DNA from 2 places in the Flavobacterium sp. FlaQc-48 genome. Region 2 is predicted to be linked to the other one. Evidence: riboswitches for the same ligand, from Rfam matches in the RefSeq annotation. Region 2 holds a riboswitch; the other holds the start of a gene.

Region 1 (8,385 bases), on a different contig from region 2:
AGCTTCGGGCGTATAAAGGCTTCGGCTTACCTGGCCAAGAGCTATAAAAAAACGCTGATCGGCCGTGTACCCGTCTAAAACAGGGGGATTATGCTCGTGATCAGTGCAATACAACTGATACGCTTCATAGGCTACGGCAAGTCCTGTCAGGTCACCAATATTCTCGCCAAGCGTTTGTTTTCCGTTGAGATGAATTCCATCCGGTGATGTAAAAGCATTATATTGCTCCACAAGCTGTGTTGTCCGGGCTTCAAATGATTTTCGGGTTTGAGGTGTCCACCAGTCGCGCATTACACCATTGCCATCAAACTTAGATCCTTCGTCATCGAAACAATGACCTAATTCATGGCCAATTATAGCGCCAATGGCACCAAAGTTTACGGCTGAATCTGCATAAGGATCAAAAAACGGGGGTTGCAGGATACCGGCAGGAAATTCGATCGAGTTGTATAACTTACTGCTGGTGGCATCGACAGTTTGGGGAACCTGATACCATTCTTTGCTGGTAAAAACCTTTTGAAGCAGCGAGCGTTCGTAGTCCCAGTTTGCTTTTGCAATGCTTTGTTCGTTGCGTATAGGATCATTGACATCAAATTCAAGAAAGGAGTAATCACGCCAAATATCAGGATATCCAATTCGAACCGTCAAAGCATTCAGTTTGGCGAGCGCCTCTTTTCTGCTGCTGTCGTCCAGCCAATCGAGCCTTTCAAGTCTTAAGGCAAAAGCTTTACGGATGTATCCAACTACATCATTAATACGTTGATTATAATCAGTAGGGAAGTAGTTTTCTACATACAATTTCCCAACCAATTGTCCCAGACGATTATTAACATACTGAATAGATTTCTGTTCTCTGGGAACCTCTTTTGTAATCCCATTCAAAGTAGTAGAATAAAAATCAAATTGATTTTTCCGAAATTCCGCTGGCAAAAAAGGAGAATGGTTTACGATCCAGTGAAATGCCAGATAAGAAGACCAAACTTCTACAGGTGTTTTTGCAAATAGAGCAGCTTTAGCCTGTATCGCCGAATCTGCCTGCAAAATTACTTCTTTTACATTTTCTACTTGTCTGCAGGTTAAAAACACTTTCCATGGAAAACCGGGGGCATAATCATTTAGTTTTGAAACAGCTATTACAGGCGAATTGATTTTGGTATCGCGCATTTGCTCAGGAGTCCATTGAAGGGCTGCTAATCTGGTTTCAATTTCCAGGATATCGTCCGCACGCTTGCTGGCATCTGAAATACCTGCAAGCTGTAATGTTTTGATAATATAGGCTGTATAGGCTTTTCGATAACCCGGATAAAGACCATCAGGTTTGTTGTAATGTTCGGGTGAAGGCAAACCAATACCACTTTCGCTAAGCGTAACAAGAAATCTGCTTCGGTCCTTAATGTCTGGCGTGGTATGAATACTGACAATAGAAAAAGATTTTGGATTCGCCATCCATTTTGCAACATCTTCATAATTCTGTAAGGCAAGAATACGTTTTAAATCCTGCTGAATGGGTTGAAGTCCTGATTTTTCCATGTTATCTGTATTAAGATAACCCGAATAAAGCGCATTAATTTGTTGCAAAGAAGCTTTTGAAACATTTCCAACGGTTACTTCTCCATGAATAATACGGGCTATTCTTTCATTAACTTTACGCTGGACCTCACTATAATTACTAAATCCTGAAAATCCCGCCGGAATAGTAGCTGATTTTAGCCAGCCCTCATTTACATAGCTGTAAAAATCATTACCCGGCAATACTGTTTTACTGATAAACTGAGTTTCAATACCCCAGTCTCCGTAAGTGGCCTTGCTCTTATTTGTTTCCACCGTCTGCCCCATAACATAACAGGGAATCAATGAAAATAAGGCCGTTATAATAATCAGAATAATTTTTAACATAGATGGTATTTTTTCGTAATGTGCCAAAGTTACTTTGAGTTGCTGAAGTATAATTGTACAAATGCGAATAAGAAATTATTTTTTCCATTTCAAAGAAGAAAGTTTGACGGGACTTAAACGATAAATCCCATCAGAACTTTTTATAATTATACTTTCATAAAATGCGTACTTGCTGTGTCCAGTTTAGTCCACTAATGTCTGTTAACTCCAATGTGTATTTGCCACCATAATTTTTTAAAGAAGGGATTTGAAATTGTATTGTAGCTTTTGCCCCTAAAGGCAAAATAAGGCTGTGTTTCCCGGGTTTGACTTTGGCGACATACTTGTTTTTAATCTGTTCTTTGGCAAGTTGTGAAAGCTGTGTCTGATTTTGTTCAAAAACGATTTTTCCATCCTCACCTGTTAACTTAATTCTAATAAGGAAAGAACCGTAAACATCTGCGCCTTCATCTCTAAATACGGTAAAAGTTAAGGCATCATTTTGAACAGTGGCATTGCTTATGGTAACATGGGGACGTACAGAAAGATTATGTAATGTACCATAAACGCCGCCATGAAAATATTGATTGGTAAACAATGTCAGTCCTAAAATAAAAACAGATCCAATTAGTACTGTTCTGTTTACCGTTTTATCTTTTAAGGGCAAGATTCCGGAACCTATAACAGCAAACCATTTTTTATGGGTAAAGGATTTATTTTTGCTAATGAAATATTCATCAAGAGCATATTTTCCTCCACCGGACATAAAAACAGTAAATCCTGCGGCAACTCCCAGAACGCCTATCTGCCATTCGTCCAGACAAGTCGTTCCCAGCCATCCTGAACCCAATAGTATACCTAATGCCAGACTAAAGACCCCCATACTCATCAGTCGGGTAAAGAGACCCAGCATAAACAATAATCCAACAATTCCTTCCATAATAGTAAAAGAAGCCATAGCCCACCAAAGGCTATCCGGATTGGAAACAAGATGTTCTATAATAGGTTTTATGCCCAGTGCATTAGGCAGAAAATGATTGAACTTCTCGCCAATATAACCTGCTTCATCAGGGTTAAGTTTGTTTTCTAAAATAAGCCTTCTCCAGAAAGCAGAAAAATAAGTCCAGCCTGCAACCCAGCGCAATGCTGTAGTAAACATTCCACCATATGTATAGTTGTGATTGTTCATAGTAATTTGAATTGAAATTTAATGATAATATACAGTGTAACACCTCAATAGTTGTATTGAAGTACATTAGAATTAAAATCAAAAATCAAATCAGATATTGTTCGTGTAGCAGATAAATAGGAATAATTTTAGACCCTTTTTTTTCGGGAAAAGAAGTGTTTTGCAGAGGAAAAGAAAGAGTGAATTGCCGGAAAACCGAAAAATCATTAGCACAATATTTCTTTACCGCTTTGTATTGAAAGGAGCCGCAAACTTTTTTTGTTGCTGCAGCTATGAAACAAATGCCTGATTGTGGACCCGTAAGCTTATTTTCTACTTCGTTTAAAGGAATATCCAGTGTCAGCTTAATTTCCCTTTTAGCAGAGCAGGGGAGGCACAGAAAAAACAGCATCAAAATGATGATCGTCTTTGAAAAACTATTTTTTAAAGCATGCTGCATTCAATTGTTTTTTTTTCAATTCTCAAATATAGTTAAAAAAAGCCTTGGAGATGATGCTTTCATTTTTAAAGATAGGCTGAACAATCCCTTTTTTCGAGATTATTAAAAGCCTGCATTTTTTTGAAATCACTTATTTAGGAATTATTTTCTTATAATAAATTGCAGTTATGATTTTTTTTAATGTAAAATTTAAAAAAATATTAGATTTTAATTTTATACACTGATTTAGTTTTATCTATTTGTTTTTTAATGTATTACGCTTTTATTTTTATGTCTTTGGATCTTAAAGTTTTATTCATTTTTATACGGCAAATAAAAAAATAAATTTAAACTCTACTAATTCTGTAGAATTTATATATATTTGCAGAGTAGAAAAAAATTCTGCATGACTTATCCAGAAAGACTGAGGGAAGAGGCCCGATGAAGTCTTAGCAACCTGTTGCCCAATAAGGTGCTAAATCCTTCCGTTACGGCGGACAGATAAGAAAGATTTCTTTTAGAAAATCTGAATAAGACATTAGTATTAAAATGATTTATTTTTAGAATGAAAACGCAACCAGTATTACACGCCAGTCCGGAACAATTTAATCTGTTTTCAAATGAAGAAAGCTATTCTCAGGTTTTCCGAATGCAATACACTTAACTTTTTTTAATTTCCTGTTTTATCACTAGAATGATTAGGCCACTTTAATATTGGCCCGGGAATGTCTATGTCCAATTTTTTAAAACCAAACTCAATGAAAAAAATCTTACTAATTTTAATTTTTCTGTTTAGCATACTTCCGGGCAGGATAAGCGCACAGGAACGAACGATAAGCGGTACCATCAGAGGTGCTGATAATGGAGAACCTTTGCCGGGAGTTACTATTATTGCTACTGAAAGTGGTAAATCTACGATCAGTGACGGAAACGGCAGGTTTTCTCTTTCCATTACACCACAAGATACACAGGTGTCTGTTAATTTTATAGGTTACGAAACATTAGAAAAAAGAGTAAACTCCTCTTTGAATGACATTCGGTTAAATCCTTCGAATACAGCCTTAAAAGAAGTTGTGGTTGTAGGTTACGGTACGCAAAGCAAAAAAGAATTTACAGGTTCAGCAGCCCGTGTTACCTCCAAAACAATTAAAGATATTCCGGTACAAAGTTTTGAGCAGGCACTTATCGGGAAGGCTTCGGGAGTAAATGTTTCTAACCCGAGCGGGGTTTTAAATGACCCTCCGGTAATTAGGATCCGAGGTGTAAATTCTATTTCCCTAAGCTCATCTCCTTTAGTAGTTATTGATGGAATCCCGGTAAATTCCGGTGATATTTCGACTACAAATTCAGTAGCAAATAATCCACTATCCGATATTAATCCATCAGATATTGAATCGATTGACATCCTTAAAGATGCCGCATCAACCTCTATTTATGGTTCTCGTGCAGCGGGCGGTGTTATTTTGGTTACTACTAAAAAAGGAAAAGCAGGCAAAGCCAAAGTTACGTATGATTCCTGGGTTGGAATTACAACAGCGACCAGATTGCCTCATCTTTTAAATAATACACAATACGAAGACATCAAAAATGAAGCAGTATTAAACAGCAAAAATTTAAGTGGTAATGCCAGTAATGCATCTGTTGCATCGGCACTTTTTTTTCCGTCTTTTAATGCTGATGGTTCACGTGTCAATACAAAGTGGAGTGATGAGGTATATCGTGATGCGGTTTCTCAAAATCATAATCTTAGCATTTCAGGCGGAACAGACAAAACGAGATATTATTTTTCTACCAATTATTCTAAACAGGAAGGAATTACAAAGGATAATGAATTCGAAAGAAAAGGAGCAAGGTTTAATATCGATCATGATGTAAATAGATGGTTGAAATTAGGCGGGAACCTTTCTTATAACAATACTTTTAATCAGGCACAAAATACGGGATCCCTAAGCAGCAGCGGATTATTGCTAATTGGAGCAGCACGTCTGGCTTTGGTATTGCCTCCAAACGTGGCAGTTTATAATGCAGATGGTTCATACAATTTAAGTTCAACAGGAACAGCAAGTGCAGGAAATAATTTATTTACCAATACTTTATGGCATCCGGATGCTTTATTTGATAATAGTAAATACACCAGTTCTAATGATCATTTTGTGGGAAATATTCATGCTACAATTACATTTTTCGACGGATTTAAGTTTGACAGTAGTTACGGAATCGACAGATTGAGAGCCGAAAATATTACTTATTTAAGTCCGAATCTTGGATCTTCGGCCTATGCTACAGGGGGTTCTGCTACTAATATTTCGGCTTTGAGAAACAATTACAACTTTACCAACAGTTTTTCTTTCGACAGGCGCTTTGGAGCCAGTCATCATATCGCGGCATTGGCAGGATATGATGTTCAGAAATTCGAAAACTCTTCGTGGGGAGCAAATCAAACCAATGTTTCTGATCCTTTTTTCGAATATTATCAGGGAACATGGGGAGCAATCAGATCTACAGGAAATAGTTTGTCTGAACGGCTTTTTCTTTCTTCTTTTTTTAGGGTATCGTATGATTATGCCGGAAAATATTTTATTACCGGAAACTTTAGAAAAGACGGAAACTCTTCTCTTGGGTTGAATAATAAATACGGAAATTTTGGTGGTATCTCTGCCGGATGGTCGATAAGCGAAGAATCATTCTTTAAAAACAGCGGAATTACCCACTATATTAGCGCCCTAAAATTGAAAGGAAGCTGGGGAAGAGTAGGAAACGGAAACCTTTCATCGGCGTATGCCTCGCAAAATCTTTACGGTGCATCGATTTACGGAACGGCATCAACCTGGGCTTTGTCGCAGGCAGGAAATGAAAACCTGGGATGGGAAACCAGCGACCAGACCAACATTGGACTTGAAGCAGGGTTTTTTAAAGACCGATTACAGTTTACAGCAGATTATTTTAATAACAATGTAAACGGATTGATTTTAAGTACGCCACAATCACCATCAAAAGGGATTCCCGGAGATGCCATTCTTTCTAACGTGGGTTCAATGTACAACAGAGGGATCGAATTGGGACTTAATGCCGCTATCGTGAATAATGAAAACTTTCAATGGAAAGCTTCGTTCAATTACACACATGTAAAAAATAAAGTTACGGCTCTTGCCGAAGGAAATACAGACATTATTGGCTATACGCAGGTAACTACAGAAGCCAATAATATTACAAGAGTAGGTTATTCTGCCGGAAGTCTTTACGGTGCCGTAACTGCCGGTGTAAATCCGGATAACGGACGAAGAATCTTTCTGAATAAAAATGGCGAAAAAGTACAGTACAGTGCTGCTGTTCCTTCCGGACAAAGCAACTGGACCTATTTAGACGGAACAACTGCGGCAGCGATTACAGTAGCAGACTATCAGGTTCTGGGTAACGCACTACCGGTTTGGTACGGAGGTTTAACGAATGTTTTTCAATACAAAGCTTTTGATTTTACTGTTGGCTTTACCTATTCAGGCGGTAATAAAGTGATGAATAATACCAGGGGAACCCTTTTAGACCAGCGTTTTTACAACAACTCAACCGAAGTTTTGAACCGTTGGACAACACCGGGACAAGTAACGAATATTCCGAGATTGGTTTACAATGATGTCATTTCAAACGGATCAAGCGGATTTGCGATTTCAGATAACGCAGAAAAAGCCGATTTCTTACGATTACAACAATTGGCCATTGGTTTCTCTCTTCCAAGAAATATTCTTTCAAAAGCAGAACTATCATCCGTAAGATTGTATTTGCAGGCAACCAATCTTTTCCTGATTACTTCCTATACGGGATCTGACCCTGAAACTTCTTCAAACGGGGCTTCAACAACTTCGATGGGAGTAGAAAAGAACTCCGTAGGACAAGGAAGAACATTCACATTTGGTCTTAACGTAGGTTTTTAATAACGAATAAAAGTATACCATGAAAATAGATTTAAAATCATACAGAAAATCAGTGGCAGTAGTTTTGCTGCTCTCCGGAATATTGTTTACCTCTTGTGAAAATAATGAAGATTTAAACATAGCGCCCGAAACAACAGTTTCAGATAAAGATATTTTTAAAACTCCGGCAAGAATCGAAGGTTTGGTAAACGGAATTTACAAAGCGTTAAAAGGCGCCAGTTTATATGGCGGCCGTATTCTTTTGTATCAGGATCAGCGTGGGGAAGATTTTATCAACATCACGGCTAATAATTTTACAGGTTATGAAAGCTGGAACAACTCGTACAGTTCCGGTTCTAATGATATCAACAACCTTTGGTCCGCAGCTTATACGACCATTAATAATGCTAATATCCTGATCGAAGGACTGGCAGTGAACCCGGGTGTAGTGACAGAGCAAAAAGCCAAAGAGTATATTGGTGAAGCTAAACTATTGAGAGCGTTGGCGTATTATACTTTAGTGATCAGTTACGGACAGCCTTATAATAAAGATGCCGGAGCCTCAAAAGGAGTTCCGCTTCGATTAAAAGCAGAAACCGGAGCAGCAAACAATGATTTGGCAAGAAGCAGTGTTGCTGAAATTTATGCGCAGGTGCTAAAAGATTTAAACGAGGCCGAAGCAGCGCTTCCGCAAAGTTATTCAAGTGCCGAATTAAACACGACCAGAGTACACGTAAGTACGGCGATTGCTTTAAAAACGAGAGTTTATCTTTCTATGAACAATTGGGCAAAAGTAATTGAAGAAGCGGTAAAATTAGCGCCACAAACACAAGCACCATTCTCTACCACGGCCAGCGATGTAAAACATGCCTTACAATCGGATATTACAGTTTTGTTTTCTTCGAATTATACTACAGTCGAATCGATTTTCAGCATTCCAATGAGCACTTTGGATTCTTATACAGGACAATCCTCAATCGCTTATATCTACAATA
Region 2 (8,385 bases):
TTCCCGGAATAATCGGAATTGTGATGCCCATTTCCCTAGCTTTTTCTACAAATGTAAAATATTTTGAGTTGTCGAAAAACATTTGTGTTACCACATAATCAGCTCCTGCATCTACTTTTTCTTTCAGTCTTTTTAAGTCCGATTGTAACGATGGAGATTCTAAGTGCTTTTCCGGATAACCTGCAACTCCAATACAGAAATTGGCTCTGTTATCGGCATCCATCACTTCATGAAGGTATTTTCCCTGGTTTAATAAACTAATTTGCTTTACCAAATCAATTGCATAATCGTTTCCTCCGGCTTTCGGGATAAAATATTGCTCGTCTTTCATGGCATCACCACGTAAAGCCATCACATTGTCGATTCCAAGATAGTTACAATCTACCAAAAGATATTCAGTTTCTTCTTTGGTAAATCCTCCGCAAAGTACGTGAGGAACTGTATCTACATTGTATTTATGTTTTATAGAAGCGCAAATTCCAAGCGTTCCCGGACGCATACGGGTTAGTTTTTTATCTAAAAGTCCGTTGCCTTTATCAATATAAATATACTCCTCGCGAGAAGTCGTTACATCAATAAATGGTGGTTTAAACTCCATTAACGGATCGATATTATCGTATAATTCCTGAATGCTTTTCCCCTTTTGAGGCGGAATAATTTCAAATGAGAATAATGTTTTTCCTTTGGCGTTTTCTATATGTTGTGTTACTTTCATTTTTTATTTTTGGTTTCAAGTTTTTTTAAGTTTCAGGTTTCAAGTTATGCGTGAACTTGAAACCTGAAACCTGAAACTTTTTTTTAGTCTGCTATATTAGGGTTTAACCATTTCATGGCGTAATCTGTTGGTACATTGCGTCGTTTGGCGTAATCGACCACCTGATCTTCTTTTATTTTTCCGAGTCCGAAATATTTACTTTTTGGATTTCCAAAGTAATATCCTGAAACAGATGATGCCGGCCACATCGCCATACTTTCTGTCAGCGTTACTCCAATTTCATCGGCTACATTTAAGAGTTTCCAGATGGTTGGTTTCTCTAAGTGATCCGGACAAGCAGGATATCCCGGCGCAGGACGAATCCCTTTGTAATTTTCTTCGATCAGATCTTCTGTCGAAAGTGATTCCTGAGGATCATAACCCCAGAAATCCTGACGTACTTTTTCGTGCAGGTATTCGGCGAAAGCCTCAGCAAAACGATCGGCTAATGCTTTTACCATAATCGAATTGTAATCATCCAGATCTTTTTCGAATTCGGCTGCCCATTCGTCTACACCAAAACCTGTTGTTACACAAAATGCTCCCATATAATCTGTAATTCCGCTGTCTTTTGGCAAGATAAAATCAGACAAAGCAATGTTTGGTGCTCCTTTTGTTTTTTGTGATTGCTGACGAAGTGTTAGGAATTTCTCCAACACTTTTCCGTTTTCATCTCGCAATTCGATATCGTCATCATCAATTTGGTTGGCAGGGAAAATTCCGTAGATTCCTTTTGCCGTTAGTTTTTTCTCTGACAGAATAACTTTCAGCATTTCCTGAGCATCTGCAAAAACCGACGTTGCCTGTTCTCCCACAACCTCATCCGTCAAAATCGCGGGATATTTCCCGAACAATTCCCACGTTCTGAAAAACGGCGTCCAGTCGATATACGGGACCAAAACATCAAGATCTACTTCGATGATTTGTTTTCCAATTACTTTTGGTTTGGTTGGCGTGTATTCGTCCCAATCCAATTGTAATTTGTTTTTACGTGCTTGCTCAATCGTCAGGAAGTTTTTATCTCTCGAACGATTCAAAAACGTTTCTCTAAACGCATCGTATTCTGCACGAATATCGCTTGCATATATTTTTCTGTTATGATCTAAAAGGTTTCCTGCAACGGTTACAGCTCTTGAAGCATCGTTTACATGAATTACAGTTTCTCTATATTGCGGAGCGATTTTCACGGCCGTATGCGCGCGCGAAGTGGTTGCTCCACCAATCATAATCGGAATTTTGATTCCTTGTTTGTCTAATTCTTTGGCCAGATACACCATTTCGTCAAGCGAAGGTGTGATCAGTCCGCTTAAACCAATAATGTCAACATTATGTTCAATCGCCGCGGCAATAATTTTTTCCGGAGGCACCATAACACCCAGATCTACAATCTCATAGTTGTTACACGCCAATACTACCGAAACAATATTTTTACCAATATCGTGAACGTCACCTTTTACGGTTGCCATCAATATTTTTCCGTTTCCTTGTTTGTCTCCGGCTTGTTTGCTTGCTTCAATATAAGGCAATAAATACGCAACGGCTTTTTTCATTACACGTGCCGATTTTACTACCTGAGGCAGGAACATTTTTCCGCTTCCGAATAAATCTCCAACCACATTCATTCCTGTCATCAAATTGATTTCGATAACTTCAATAGGTTTTGTTGCCGCTAAACGCGCTTCTTCAACATCTTCTTCAATAAAAGCATCAACTCCTTTTACCAATGAATGTGTAATACGTTCCTGAACTGTGCCTAAACGCCATTCCTGAATCGCTTTTTCATCACTTTTTACTTCGCCTTTTACGTTCTCCGCAAAGTCTAAAAGTCGTTCAGTTGCATCGTCACGTCTGTTTAAGATTACATCTTCTACGTGTTCTAATAAATCTTTTGGGATATCATCATAAATCGAAAGCATTTCCGGATTTACGATTCCCATTGTCATTCCGTTCTTGATCGCGTGGTATAAAAACACCGAGTGCATGGCTTCACGAACGTGATCGTTTCCTCTAAAAGAGAACGAAACGTTACTCACACCACCGCTAATATGGGCGTGTGGCAAGTTATCACGAACCCATTTTGTCCCTCTAAAAAAGTCCAAAGCATTCAGGCGATGTTCTTCCATTCCGGTGGCAACGGGGAAAATATTCAAATCGAAAATAATATCCTGTGGAGGAAAACCAACTTTATTAACCAAAATATCATAAGAACGCTGGCAAATTTCAACCCTGCGGTCAAAATTATCGGCCTGACCTACTTCGTCAAAAGCCATGATAATCGCTGCAGCGCCGTATCGTTTGATTAATTTGGCGTGATGAATAAAGGCTTCTTCTCCTTCTTTCAACGAAATCGAGTTTACAACACTTTTTCCTTGTACTACTTTTAGACCTGCTTCAATGATTTCCCATTTCGAACTGTCGATCATAATGGGCACTCTCGAAATATCGGGTTCTGATGCAATTAAATTCAAAAATTTAGTCATTGCCTGAACACCGTCAAGCATTCCCTCATCCATATTAATATCGATGATCTGTGCTCCTCCTTCTACTTGTTGTCTTGCAATATCAAGTGCCTCGTCATACTTCTCTTCCTTGATTAAGCGAAGGAATTTCCTCGAACCTGTTACATTCGTACGCTCGCCAATGTTTACAAAAACACTGGTTGGCGTAATAATCAACGGTTCTAATCCTGCTAATACAAGGTCTCTTCTGTTTTCTGCCATTTTCTTTAAGTTACTGAGTTCCTAAGTTGCTTAGGTTCTGAGTTTTTATTCTATATGTTATAAGGTTTTTAAATACCTTTAATTTTTACAATCCTATTTTGGGCGTGTTTCGCCGCGGCGAACCGGGCTATCCGTTCCTAGTCCCCGCACTTCCTTCGTCAGGCTGTGGGCTAACCGCTTCTATCCCTCACGCAACACTCGGTTTCAAAACAATTTTATATTCTTCACGATTTCAATTATCGTTTATAAAAACTTAAACCAATTATATATTTCGCTCCTACGTTGCTACCAACATGTCGTTCCTACTTTGCTACCAACATGTCGTTCCTACGGAACTTTTTATTCTCAGCAACCTGCAAGGTTTTGAAAACTTTGCGGGAAACGTAAATGTTATGCAAATACCGGCGCCACACGTGGTTTATAATCCTTCGCAACTTCTGCAATTAACCTAATATGATCCGGAGTTGTTCCGCAACAGCCACCAATGATGTTGATTAAATTATCATCTAAATATTCTTTGATGAAGGCCTGGGTTTGTTCCGGTGTTTCATCATATTGTCCGAATGCGTTTGGTAACCCTGCATTTGGGTGTGCCGATACATTAAAACTGGTATGTTGTGCTAATGTTTTAAGGTATGGTTTCAACAAATCGGCTCCAAGAGCGCAATTGAAACCTACGCTTAATAACGGAATATGAGATACTGAAATCAGGAAAGCTTCAACCGTTTGTCCTGAAAGTGTTCTTCCAGAAGCATCGGTAATGGTTCCTGAAACCATGATTGGAATATCAATATTACGTTCGTCTTTTACTTCTTCAATCGCGAAAAGTGCTGCTTTAGCATTTAAGGTATCAAAGATGGTTTCTACTAAAAGTAAATCACATCCGCCATCCATTAACGCCTCTACTTGTTGTTTGTAGGCAATACGTAAATCATCAAAGGTTACGGCTCTGTAACCCGGGTCGTTTACATCCGGTGACATACTTGCGGTTCTGTTTGTTGGCCCGATTGAACCGGCAACAAAACGTGGTTTGTCCGGATTTTTGGCGGTAAACTCATGGGCTACTTCTCTGGCAAGTTTAGCCGATTCGTAATTTAGTTCGTAAACCAAATCTTCCAGGAAATAATCGGCCATACCGATTGTCGTTCCTGAAAAGGTGTTGGTTTCTACGATGTCTGCGCCGGCTTCGTAATAAGCGGCGTGGACATCTCGAATCGCTTGTGGTTGTGTTATGGATAGTAAATCGTTGTTTCCTTTTAAGGGATGCGGAAAGTCTTTGAAACGCTCTCCGCGGAAATCTTCTTCCGAAAAGTTATAGCGTTGCAACATAGTTCCCATTGCTCCGTCAAGGATTAGGATATTTTTTTTTATTGCTTCCTGAATTGTTATTGCCATGACTTATTTGTCTTTTAGCCACTAAGACGCTAAGGCGCTAAGATGCTAAGTTTTTTAATTTTTATATCTTGAATTATACCTAACAGGTTTTTGAAACCTGTTAGGATACGTCATTTTGATTCACAGGAACGATGTTGGCAAAAATGTGCCAATGATTCGCTCATGATACCAAGGTGAATTCGGTAAAATTATATTGTAAGTTGTCAGGAAGAGTTTTGAGAAATACTTTTATGTATTTGTGTTATCTATCTTTGATACTAAGAATAGTATAAAGTAGAATGTAGCACCTTCTTTATGATAAAGGGTTGCTAAGGTTTCATTGGGTCTTTCCCTCCGCCTTTCGTGATAACTTTCAGTAATTTTAAGAACAGTGCAAAGTAAAGACATAACCTGAACAATTGCAAGTGTTTTTTAAAGTTTCTAAGATACTAAGTTGCTAAGGTTCTAAGTTTTATTTTTAAAGATGCTGAGACGCTAAGATACTAAGGTGCTAAGTTTAATGTCAACTTGCTGGCATCACCTATAAATATGCTGAATTTTTATTTTTTCTTACTTGCTTTGGCAAGCGGATTAAATGCTAAGCAAAGCTCCAGCCAAAATGCCAGATCCTTACTTTTTTGCCAGCCATTTTCGGTGACAAAAATGTAGTTTTTCATTGGTCTTTCGGCATTTGGCATTGGTAATATATCGTCTCTTTCTATTGCATTTGTATACGCTTTATCATCGATTCTGCAGAGTAAAAGATTTTCGCCAATTTGTTTGTCTAGCCGAGTTCCGCAACATAATTTGTTATCTACCATAAAAACAAGTCCGCCAAACATTTTCTTTTCGAAAAAATCTACTTCTTTATGTTGGAGGAAGGTTCGGATTCTTTGTGCGTTGTCTTCGTCGAATGCCATTTTTTTGTTTATGAAATAAAGATAGAAATAAAAGAGCTCCAGCGGAGCGTAATATTTATAGCCAATAATTATTTTTCAACCAAAGCTCCAGCGGAGCGATATGTAATTATTGTAATTAATATGTCACCCCGATGGGGTTTCCGTCCAACAAATATCGGTAATTCTATAAATATAACATCCCTCTGGGATTTACATGCTTTATTAAAAAAGCCCAAACCGTAAATGGTTTGGGCTTACTATATAAAAATCTTAGTGCCTTAGAAACTTAGCTTCTTAGCAACTTTAAGAATTAAATTATCGCCTTAACAACCGCTTTTGGAGCTTCTTTACGGGTTCCGTCGAAACCGTCTACACCAGAAACTGTGGTATATTTAAGGACGTATTTTTTACCCGGATTGATAATTCCGTATGCTGCCTGACACATTAAAGTTGCTTCGTGGAAACCACAAAGAATCAACTTTAGTTTTCCAGGATATGTATTGATGTCTCCAATGGCAAAAATTCCGGGAATGTTAGTTTGGTAATCTAATGCATTATTTACTTTAATGGCATTTTTCTCGATTTCTAATCCCCAGTCTCCTATTGGACCTAATTTTGGTGTTAATCCGAAAAGTGGAATGAAGAAATCGGTTTCGATTTTACGGTGTGCTCCGTTTTCTTCGATATCCAAAGATTCAACATGCTCAGCACCATTGATTCCAATTACTTCTGCAGGCGTAATTAATTTAATTTTTCCGGCTGTTTTTAATTCCTGTACTTTTTCTACAGAATCCAAAGCTCCTCTAAATTCGTTTCTACGGTGAATTAAAGTTACTTCTGAAGCTACATTTGCAAGGAAAATACTCCAGTCTAATGCTGAATCTCCTCCTCCTGCAATTACTACTCTTTTATCTCTGAATTTCTCCGGATTTTTGATGAAGTATTTTACTCCTTTATCTTCATAAAACTCGATATCTTCTATAAGTGGCTTACGTGGCTCAAAACTTCCTAAACCTCCTGCAATGGCAATAACCGGTGCGTGAAATTTAGTTCCTTTGTTTGAGGTTACAATGAAACTTCCGTCTTCTTGTTTGTCGATCGTTTCAGCGCGCTCTCCTAATGTATAACCTGGTTCAAATTGTTTAATTTGCTCTTGTAAGTTATCAATTAAATCTCCTGCTAAAACTTCCGGGAAACCAGGAATATCATAAATAGGCTTTTTTGGGTACAATTCTGAAAGTTGTCCTCCTGCTTGTGGCAAAGCATCTAAAATATGACATTTTAATTTTAATAATCCTGCCTCGAAAACGGCAAATAAACCTGTTGGGCCTGCTCCAATTATAAGTATATCTGTTTTAATCATTATGTTGTTGTTTATAATCATTCTTAATAATGCAAAGAAACGAATAATTTATTCTAATTTCAATGATTTTTATCATTCATTTCTTTTGAAATTTTTACTCTTTATTTTTTAATGAAGCGGTAATCTCGTTCATCTTTTTCACCTTATCTTCAAAATTGCCTTTCAGCGTCTTTCGATATTCATTGAGGTTTTCGACCATTTTATTGATATCATCCGGAATTACTTCTTCAAAAAACTCTCTTAGCCTTTTGGCTGTTGTTGGAGATTTTCCGTTGGTCGAAATGGCAATTTTCACATTTCCTTTTGTTACAATTCCGCCTAAATAGTAATCACATAAATCCGGTGTATCGGCAATATTGCAGATCAAATAACGCTTTCTGGACAAATCGTATACCTTTTTATTGACTTTTAAATCATCGGTACAAGCGATAACCATGTGGCGCTTTTTGAGCATTTTCTTTTTAAACTTCGATTTTGTTAAGGTAATCGAAGGATGATTTTCAGCCAAAACCTTAATTTCTAAATGAAAGTTTGGTGCTACAACCTCAACATTTGCATTAGGGCTCGACTTCAGTAAAAAAGAGAGCTTTTCTAATCCTACATTTCCCCCTCCTACAATCAAAACATTCAGATTGTGAAGTTTTAAGAAAACCGGATATAATTCATTCTGTTCCATCTTATTTTATTTTCATCTAACCAAAATTAGATGATTTTTTTGAATCGTATAAACAATCAGGTTCCCAACGGAACATTTTTACTGGAATATTTTTTTTCTACCTGTTCCTGACGGAACACAATTCTAATGAATTATTTCTTTGGATAGAAATTCCTCGTAAAACCCTTTTAATTTGTTGCTTTCTCGCACAACATTTCCCAGAACAATAATCGCTGGTGAACTCAATTTTTGTTGTTTCACAATTTCAAGAATCGAATCTACTGTTCCAACTCCTACTTTTTCTTCCGCTGTTGTTCCGTTTTGAATGATTGCTACAGGCAAATCTCCTTTATCTTCTTTTTGAAACAAATCGATAATTTGGGGTAATTTGTGCATTCCCATCAAAATGACTACTGTTGCAGATGATTGTGCAGCCAAGGCCACATCTGAAGATAATTTCCTGTCAGAAGTGGTTCCTGTAATCGCCCAAAAACTTTCTGAAACACCTCTTTTGGTAATCGAAATTCCCTGACTCGCCGGAACCGCCACTACCGAAGATATTCCCGGAACTACAACTGTCGGGATTCCGAAACTTTCGACAAATTCGATCTCTTCGCTTC

The links. A riboswitch is a leader RNA that binds a small molecule or an ion and turns the genes downstream of it on or off. The one in region 2 is predicted to bind S-adenosylmethionine.
Region 1: another riboswitch for S-adenosylmethionine. It lies ahead of ACHRWY_RS21515 (SusC/RagA family TonB-linked outer membrane protein); the one in region 2 lies ahead of ACHRWY_RS07225 (homocysteine S-methyltransferase family protein).

What each region holds. Positions count from the first base shown of each region.
Region 1 covers NZ_JBIPCR010000016.1:130,564-138,948, forward strand. Annotated here, with positions in the region: gene ACHRWY_RS21500 (M13 family metallopeptidase) at 1-1,896, opposite strand, end outside; gene ACHRWY_RS21505 (TQO small subunit DoxD) at 2,051-3,064, opposite strand; gene ACHRWY_RS21510 (hypothetical protein) at 3,150-3,503, opposite strand; SAM riboswitch class I at 3,891-3,990, shown strand; gene ACHRWY_RS21515 (SusC/RagA family TonB-linked outer membrane protein) at 4,241-7,411, shown strand; gene ACHRWY_RS21520 (RagB/SusD family nutrient uptake outer membrane protein) at 7,431-8,385, shown strand, end outside.
Region 2 covers NZ_JBIPCR010000003.1:425,753-434,137, reverse strand. Annotated here, with positions in the region: gene metF (methylenetetrahydrofolate reductase [NAD(P)H]) at 1-715, opposite strand, end outside; gene metH (methionine synthase) at 799-3,474, opposite strand; gene ACHRWY_RS07225 (homocysteine S-methyltransferase family protein) at 3,865-4,869, opposite strand; SAM riboswitch class I at 5,108-5,221, opposite strand; gene ACHRWY_RS07220 (TfoX/Sxy family protein) at 5,409-5,768, opposite strand; gene ACHRWY_RS07215 (NAD(P)/FAD-dependent oxidoreductase) at 6,058-7,110, opposite strand; gene ACHRWY_RS07210 (bifunctional precorrin-2 dehydrogenase/sirohydrochlorin ferrochelatase) at 7,205-7,786, opposite strand; gene cobA (uroporphyrinogen-III C-methyltransferase) at 7,910-8,385, opposite strand, start outside.